Regions from separate parts of the Rhodococcus sp. NPDC047139 genome, predicted to be linked through region 1. Evidence: riboswitches for the same ligand, from Rfam matches in the RefSeq annotation. Region 1 holds a riboswitch; the other holds the start of a gene.
The links. Region 1 has a riboswitch for glycine ahead of ABZ789_RS18950 (DMT family transporter). Riboswitches for the same ligand answer to the same signal wherever they lie in the genome.

Region 2: linked by a shared signal. The riboswitch ahead of gcvP (aminomethyl-transferring glycine dehydrogenase) and the one ahead of ABZ789_RS18950 (DMT family transporter) in region 1 are both predicted to bind glycine.

Annotation. Positions count from the first base shown of each region.
Region 1 covers NZ_JBEYUH010000017.1:14,218-18,255, forward strand. Annotated here, with positions in the region: gene ABZ789_RS18945 (DUF2254 domain-containing protein) at 1-1,034, opposite strand, end outside; glycine riboswitch at 1,199-1,289, shown strand; gene ABZ789_RS18950 (DMT family transporter) at 1,432-2,430, shown strand; gene ABZ789_RS18955 (SPFH domain-containing protein) at 2,476-3,711, opposite strand; gene ABZ789_RS18960 (NfeD family protein) at 3,715-4,038, opposite strand, start outside.
Region 2 covers NZ_JBEYUH010000024.1:22,496-26,533, forward strand. Annotated here, with positions in the region: gene gcvP (aminomethyl-transferring glycine dehydrogenase) at 1-2,191, opposite strand, end outside; glycine riboswitch at 2,352-2,447, opposite strand; gene ABZ789_RS21450 (MerR family transcriptional regulator) at 2,519-3,142, opposite strand; gene ABZ789_RS21455 (bifunctional nuclease family protein) at 3,383-3,856, opposite strand; gene ABZ789_RS21460 (MerR family transcriptional regulator) at 3,971-4,038, opposite strand, start outside.

The DNA.
Region 1 (4,038 bases):
AGCAGAATCCGGTTCTCCGGCCCCGCGATCACCGGCGCAGGACTGTCGGTGATCAGCAACGTACGCAGCAGACTGCCGAGCCGCAGAACCACTTCGGTCGCGGTCGTCGGGTCGTTGATCGCCTGACTCAGCGCGCGCAGCGCGATGTCGACCAGTTGCCGCAGCGCGAAATCCACGTCCTCTTGCATGGTGCGGGCATCGGAGATCTCCACCGCCGACTCGAGTAGCCGTAGCGTCGCAGCCCGATCCGGTGTCGGATGAACCCGCAGCAGCGGCTCTCCGCGGTGGATGTATGCGCCGGGCCGTGTCTCCAGTCGCACCACCGTCCCCGCAGGTACCACGGCCAGCACGAGTTCCGCCGGCGCCTGCGTCACCCAGCCGTCGCGCGGAGCGTACACCGTCGTTCCTTCATCGAAATCCGGCTCCGGTACCCCCTCGGCGCGGATCTCGCGATGCGCACTCCTGCCCGCACTCGATATGACCATCTCGGCTTCCGACGCGATACTTCGCACGACCTCACCGACCTGCAATCCGTGGGCAAGCCGATTGAGATAGGCGATGATGAGCACCACGGTCGCCACCGCGAGGGCCACTGCGAGGGTGGTCGAGATCGTCGGGGCAGGTGCGGCTTCGTCCGCACCGATGTGCCGTAGCGTGAGTACGCAGTAGACGAAGGTCGCCACCAGCATCCCGATCACCGTCTGGCTGACCCGATCTCGGATGAAGGACCGCATCACACGCGGCGAGAACTGACTACTGGCCAACTGCAAGCTCACGACCGTCAGCGAGAATACGACGCCGGCAGTGGTGATCGTGGCACCCGCCACGGTGCTCAGCAGCCAGACCGCCGCGTTGCTGTTCATCTTCAGTCCCCACGAGAAGGGACCGACCGTCCGGTCGATGTAGCCGCTCACCTCTGCGACTACGGCTCCCGCAAGGACGATGAGGGCAGGCAGGCCGAACAGACTTTCCCGAAATCGGTACGTGCCCGCGGCGAATCGCAACTGCATCCATGATCTCGGAACGATGGTCATGTCGATCACGCTATCGGCGCACCGGGTCGCTCCGCCCCAGAGCGAGCGCCTCGCTCCGGTCGTGCGCCGAACACCGCCGTGAACGGCTTGCGCCGATGCAGATCGCTACCGCGCAGACTTACGAAGGACCATGGCATACTTTGTCGCAACAACTGAACAGCCACCGAACCGCGGCGGGAGAGTCCCGCACACAGCGGGCGCCGAAGGAGCAACCTCCCCGGGAATCTCTCAGGCCCCCAAGACCGCCACGGCGAGGCTCCTCTGGAAAGCAACTCTTCCGGGTTCACCGAAGGTGTAAGCGGATCACGTCCGCGAAAGCTCTCAGGTCCGATGACAGAGCGGGGAACGACAACACCCGCTGGTGCTCACTTCGTGCACCCTGTCCTGAGGAAGACGTGTGACCGTTTCCCTGGGCGCGCCGTCGCGCGTCGTGAGTTCGCATTCGGCGCTGCTGCGCCCCACCAGCTCCCGGACCGCGCCGCCGGGCGGCCCGGTTCTCCCCGATCCTCCTGCGCCCACCAGCCGTCAGCTCGGAATCGTCGCGATCGTATTGTCGGCGACAGCGATGGGCGCCGCAGGACTGTTCGGCCGCAAGGCCACACCCGACGGTGCTGTACTCGGCGAGGCACTCACACTCGGGCGCATGGTCGTCGGGGCCGCCGGCATGCTCGTGTTGATCGCACTGTCCCGGCGTCTCGGACACTTGCGCCGAACCCGTCTGTCCTGGTCCGTCGTGGGTGGAGGCGTTCTCCTCGGCCTGTCCCTGGCAACCTATCTGTCCGCGACCGTCCTGACCGACCTCTCACGGGCGGTGGTGCTCCATTATCTCGGACCGGTCGTCGCTACCGTTCTCGCCCGGATCCTCCTGAAAGAGTCGATCCGTCGCCTCGACGCCCTGTCCATCGGAACAGCCTTCACCGGAATGCTTCTCGCTGCCGGGTTCGTCGGCGACAACCGCGCCGGCGGTGAGCACGAGACGCTGGGCACCGTACTCGGCGTGGCCTCGGGGATCTTCTACGGCGCCGCGCTGCTGTGCTACCGATATCGCACCGACATGTCCTCCGACGCCCGGTGCTTCTGGAACTTCGTGTTCGGTGCCGTCGCGGCAGGCGCAATGGTGCTTGCGACCAGGCCGGACATGTCGGGTATGACTGCGGGCCATTGGATCTGGGCCGGAGGTTTCTTCGTCGTCTGCGGCCTTTTTGCGCTGGGTCTGCTCGTGGTGGCCGGAAAGCACCTCCGTGCGGCGGAGTTGTCCGGGCTGTCCTACCTCGAAGTCGTGGTCGCGCTCCTGATCGGGATGATGGCCTTCGGGGAGTCCGTGACGCTGCTTGCCGCAGCCGGCGCCGGGCTGATCATCGTGGCGATGGCACTGCCGATGTTCGCCCGACGGTGACGAAGAGAGGCGTGCCGCTCGGGCACGCCTCTCGAACGTCTCCTGTTACTGCTGCGACTGCGGCGGTTCGACCGTCTCCTCGGATGCCTCGTTCGCAATCCAGCGTTGTGCCGGCGGCGGGGTGGGCAGGGCCGACTGCTCTTCCCCACCGGGCTTCTCCGGAGTGAGACCGGTCCGGACTGCCGGATCGACCGGCTTGCGGGCCACGGCTTCGGCTTCGGCGACGGCCTGCGCGACTTCCGGGTCGCGCTTGGTCGTGAACCAGTCCTCGACCTCGGCGCTGTCGTCCTCGGGCCGCTGCAACTCCTCGTCGACAGGAGTCGGCTCGAATCGGAAGACGCCGTCTTCTCCGGGCGAACCGAGGTTTCGCGCGAATCCCTCGAGCGCCTTACCGAAATCGCTCGGCACCACCCACATCTTGTTGGCATCGCCCTGCGCCATCTGAGGCAGAGTCTGCAGGTACTGATAGGCAAGCAGTTCCGGCGTGGGTTTGCCGGCCTTGATCGCGGCGAAGACCTTCTCGATGGACTTCGCTTCGCCCTGGGCTTCGAGGTAGCGAGCCGCCCGGTCACCTTGTGCACGCAGGATGCGCGACTGTCGGTCGGCTTCCGCCTCGAGGATCGCTGCCTGCTTCGCACCCTCGGCAGAGAGGATTTGCGACTGCTTGTCACCTTCGGCGGTCTTGATCGCCGACTCCCGATGCCCCTCGGCGGTGAGGATCATCGCGCGCTTCTCACGGTCCGCCTTCATCTGCTTCTCCATCGATTCCTGGATCGACGGCGGCGGATCGATGCTCTTGAGTTCGACTCGCGCAACGCGCAGCCCCCATCGGCCGGTGGCTTCGTCGAGCACACCCCGAAGCTGGCCGTTGATCGAGTCACGGGAGGTGAGGGTCTCTTCCAAGGTCATACCGCCGACGACGTTGCGCAGGGTGGTGACGGTGAGCTGTTCGACCGCGGCGATGTAGTTGCTGATCTCGTAGACGGCGGCCTGCGGATTGGTCACCTGGAAGTACACGACCGTGTCGATGCTCAGCGTGAGGTTGTCCTGGGTGATGACCGGTTGCGGCGGGAACGACACGACACGCTCACGCAGATCCACCTTGGCCCGGATGCGGTCGACGAACGGAACCAGGAAGGTGAGCTGGCCCGAAGCCGTCCGGTAATACCGGCCCAGACGTTCGATGACAGCAGCCTCTGCCTGCGGCACGAGCGACACCGACTTGGCCACGACGACCACGACCAGTGCCACCACTACGGCAAGCACGATCAATGCTTCCATTACTCAGACACCCCTCCATACGACGGCGGTCGCGCCGTCTATCTGCATCACTGTCACGGTCGTGCCCGGCTCGTACACCTCGGTGGTGTCCAAAGGCCTTGCGGTCCATATATCGCCGTCGATCTTGACTCGACCCGAATGCTCCCCCACCTGTTCGAGCACGAGTGCCCGCTTGCCCGGCAAGGCGTCGATACCCGTCGGCAAGGCCGGTGGCACGGAATACCGACGCCGCAGGATCGGCCGCACGCCGAGCAGCAGGACGGCCGACGTGATTGCGAAGATCACTGCGTCGATCCATACGGGAAGGTCGGTCACTGCGGACACTCC
Region 2 (4,038 bases), on a different contig from region 1:
GACCCGGCAGGTACGGCGCCAGATGCGAACGAACCCCGATCGGCCCCACGCCCGGTCCTCCGCCGCCGTGCGGGATGCAGAAGGTCTTGTGCAGGTTCAGGTGGCTGACGTCGCCACCGAACTTGCCCGGCCGCGCCAGGCCCACGAGGGCGTTCAGGTTGGCACCGTCGATGTACACCTGACCACCGGCGTCGTGCACGGCGCCGCAGATGTCGGCGATGTCGTGCTCGTACACGCCGTGCGTCGACGGATAGGTGATCATGATCGCGGCCAGACGCGCTCCGTGGTCGGCGATCTTCGCGCGCAGATCGTCGAGATCGACGTCGCCGTTCGGCCGGCACGCGACCACCTCGACGCGCATCCCGGCCATCACGGCCGACGCGGCGTTGGTGCCGTGGGCGCTCGAGGGGATCAGGCAGATGTCCCGCTCGGTGTCACCCCGGTCGAGGTGGTAGTGGCGGATCGCGAGCAGTCCCGCGTACTCGCCCTGGCTGCCGGCATTGGGCTGCAGGCTCACGGCGTCGTAGCCCGTCACCGCAGCGAGCCAGCCCTCGAGATCCGCGATGAGGCGGCGGATCCCGGCCGTCTGCTCCGCAGGCGCGAAGGGGTGCAGGCCCGCGAACTCGGGCCAGGTGATCGCTTCCATCTCCGTGGCAGCGTTGAGCTTCATCGTGCACGAGCCGAGCGGAATCATCGTGCGGTCCAGCGCCAGGTCCTTGTCCGAGAGTCGCCGCAGATAGCGCATCATCGCGGTCTCGGTGCGGTAGCGGGTGAACGCCTCGTGCTGCAGGAACGCGCTGGTGCGGGCAAGGTCCGGGGGAAGGGCGAGTCGCTCGCCCGGACCGGCAGGTGCGGCGCCGAAGGCGGCGAGCACCGCGTCGACGTGGGCTGCGGTCGTGGCCTCGTCGCACGAGACGGACACGTGGTCCTCGTCCACCCGGTACAGATTGATTCCGGCCTCCAGTGCCGCGGCAAGGACGTCGTCGGCGCGGCCGGGAACCCGCACGAGAACGGTGTCGAAGAATTCGTCGTGCACCACGTCGACCCCGGCGGCGCGCAATCCCGCTGCGAGTCGCCCGGCGTACCCGGCGACCCGGCGTGCGATCGCCGTGAGACCTTCGGCGCCGTGATACGAGGCGTACATCGCCGCGAGCACGGCGAGGAGCACCTGGGCGGTGCAGATGTTGCTGGTCGCCTTCTCACGGCGGATGTGCTGCTCGCGGGTCTGCAATGCGAGGCGGTAGGCGCGGTTTCCGTCCGCGTCCACCGACACACCTACGAGACGACCGGGCAGGGTGCGGGTGTGGGCGCTGCCGACGGCGAGATAACCGGCGTGCGGTCCGCCGAAGCCCATCGGCACACCGAAACGCTGGGTGGTGCCGAAGCAGGCATCGGCGCCCTGCTCGCCGGGTGGAGTGAGGAGAGTCATCGCCAATAGGTCGGCACCGACGGCCACGAGCGCACCGCGCTCGTGGGCGGCCTCGATGATCGGAGCAGCATCGACGACGCGCCCCGAAGCGCCGGGGATCTGCAGGACGACGCCGAAGAACTCACCCTCGGGCAGTCCGTCGGTCACGAGGTCGGCGGTGACGATCTCGATTCCCAGGGGTTCGGCGCGGGTCGCCAGCACTGCTGCGGTCTGTTCGAACAGATCGGTGTCGACGACCAGACGCGGGCTCTTGGACTTGCGATTAGCGCGCCGGAGCAGTGTCATCGCCTCGGCGGCTGCAGTGGCCTCGTCGAGCATCGACGAGTTCGCGATCTCCATGCCCGTCAGGTCGGCCACCATGGTCTGGAAATTCAGCAACGCTTCGAGGCGGCCCTGGCTGATCTCCGGCTGGTAGGGAGTGTAGGCGGTGTACCAGGCGGGATTCTCGACGATGTTGCGCAGCAGTACCGGCGGCGTCAGAGTGTCGTAGTAGCCGTGGCCGATCATCGACGTCGCCACGGTGTTCCGGGAGGCGAGCACCTTCAGTTCGGCGAGCACCTCGTGCTCGGAAAGCGGCGGGTCGAGCACGTCGAGTCCGGTCGGAACCTTGCCGGCACGGTCGTCGAGGATGGCGGCCGGGACCGCGGCGGTGGCGAGCGCTTCGAGGGAATCGACTCCGACGACGTCGAGGATCCGGCTCAGACCGGCGGTGTCGGGGCCGATATGACGATCGGCGAAGTTCGAGGTGACGGCATCTGTCATCGCAGCTCCCGGGCTGGTCGGCGAGGTCCACATGCGCGGTCGCGCGAAGTGGTTCCTCCCCCTCTGTCGTGAGCTCGCGAGGCGAGCGCCTGAGAGATTCGGCCGGCCAGAGCCTTTCCCCGTGGGCGGGCGGGTGCTCCCGCCGCTTTCCAGAGACGTCGGAGCTCACGCGGTCCTGGTTGCCTGAGAGATTGACGGGGAGGTGCTGCTCCTTCGGCGCCCGGATCGGTGTCCGGAACTCTCCCGCGTGACGGCGACGCGTCTTCGAGTCTAGATCACGGCGCAGGGGTGGAACGCCGCGGTCGCGGAAGGGCCGATGGTGGAGCGTCAGCCGATACGGCGGTTGATGCGCTCGCGGCGCCGCGACGCCAGTTCGTCTTCGGGGCGCTCTTCCACATCGCCGCCGTCGACACGTTCGGCGGGGAAGTCGGCGATACTGCCGGTGAGCTCACGCATCGCCCCGCTCACCGCGATACCGAAGACGCCCTGGCCGCCCTGCAGCAGATCGACGACCTCTTCGGGAGAGGTGCATTCGTAGACGGTGGTGCCATCGGAGAACAGAGTGATCTTCGCGAGGTCGCCGACCCCGCGGCTGCGGAGATGATCGACCGCGACGCGGATGTTCTGCAGCGAGACACCGGTGTCGAGCAGACGCTTGACGATCTTGAGGACCAGGATGTCCTTGAACGAGTACAGGCGCTGGCTACCGGAGCCGGCGGCACTGCGAATCGACGGAACCACGAGATTCGTACGGGCCCAGTAATCGAGCTGGCGATAGCTGATCCCCGCGATCTGGCAGGCGATCGGCACCCGATAGCCGACGAGTTCGTCCGGCACCGAGTGGTCCGGAAACAGACCCGGCTGGATGTCGTCGGTCTCGTCGGCCCGTGACGACGTCGAGCGATCGCCGGAATCGACGCCGGGCGGCTGTCCCTTCGTCCGATCTCGCACTACTGACTCCCTCTCGCACGCCCAGTTCTGCCTCGAAACGATCGACAGGCGGATCCCCGACCCATATCCGATCCTCGAGCGCTCCAGGCTCCCCGAGTCATCCCTGGCGGATCAACTCAGCGTACGCCCCGATGCCGGGCGCCGGGCTGCAACACGCCGACCGGAAAACAACCTTCGACGCTACTCTCGCCAGCGCCGACACGCTCGCCGACGACGTGCTCGCCTACCGGCCGACGGCCATCAGCCGTCCGTCGCCTTGAAGTCGTCGGGCGAGACGGAATCGAGGAACTCCTTGAACTTCTCGACCTCGTCTTCTCGTTCGTCCGGCATGACCAGCCCTGCTTCGGTGAGCACCGGTTCCTCGACGTGGACCGGCGCGCCGACGCGCAAGGCCACAGCCACCCCGTCGGAGGGGCGGCACGACACCCGCATACCCCCGTCGAAGACCAGGTCCGCGTAGAACGTTCCCTCGCGCAGGTCGACGATGCGCACTTCGCGCAAGGCATGACCGAACGCCTCGAGGAGATTCTTGATCAGGTCGTGGGTCAGCGGCCGTGCCGGCTCGACCCCCTGCTGTTCGAGGGCGATCGCGGTGGCTTCGTTCTGCCCGATCCAGATCGGCAGATATCTGTCCCCGTCGACTTCGCGCAGCAGAAGGACAGGCTGGTTCTGCGGCTGTTCGATACGAATCCCTACTATCCGCATCTCACTCATCGCGGTGCCTCCGTCCTGCTGCTCGTCGGTGGTGTACACCCGACAGGTACTGCCTGGAATTCTAGTGGCCGACAGCGCATCCGTCAGGTGGCCGGATTACCTGACGGATGCGCGTCAGCGATCGAGGGCGTCCTGTACCGCCGCTTTCACCAGGCAGGTGTGCAATGTCAGCGACAGCGCCG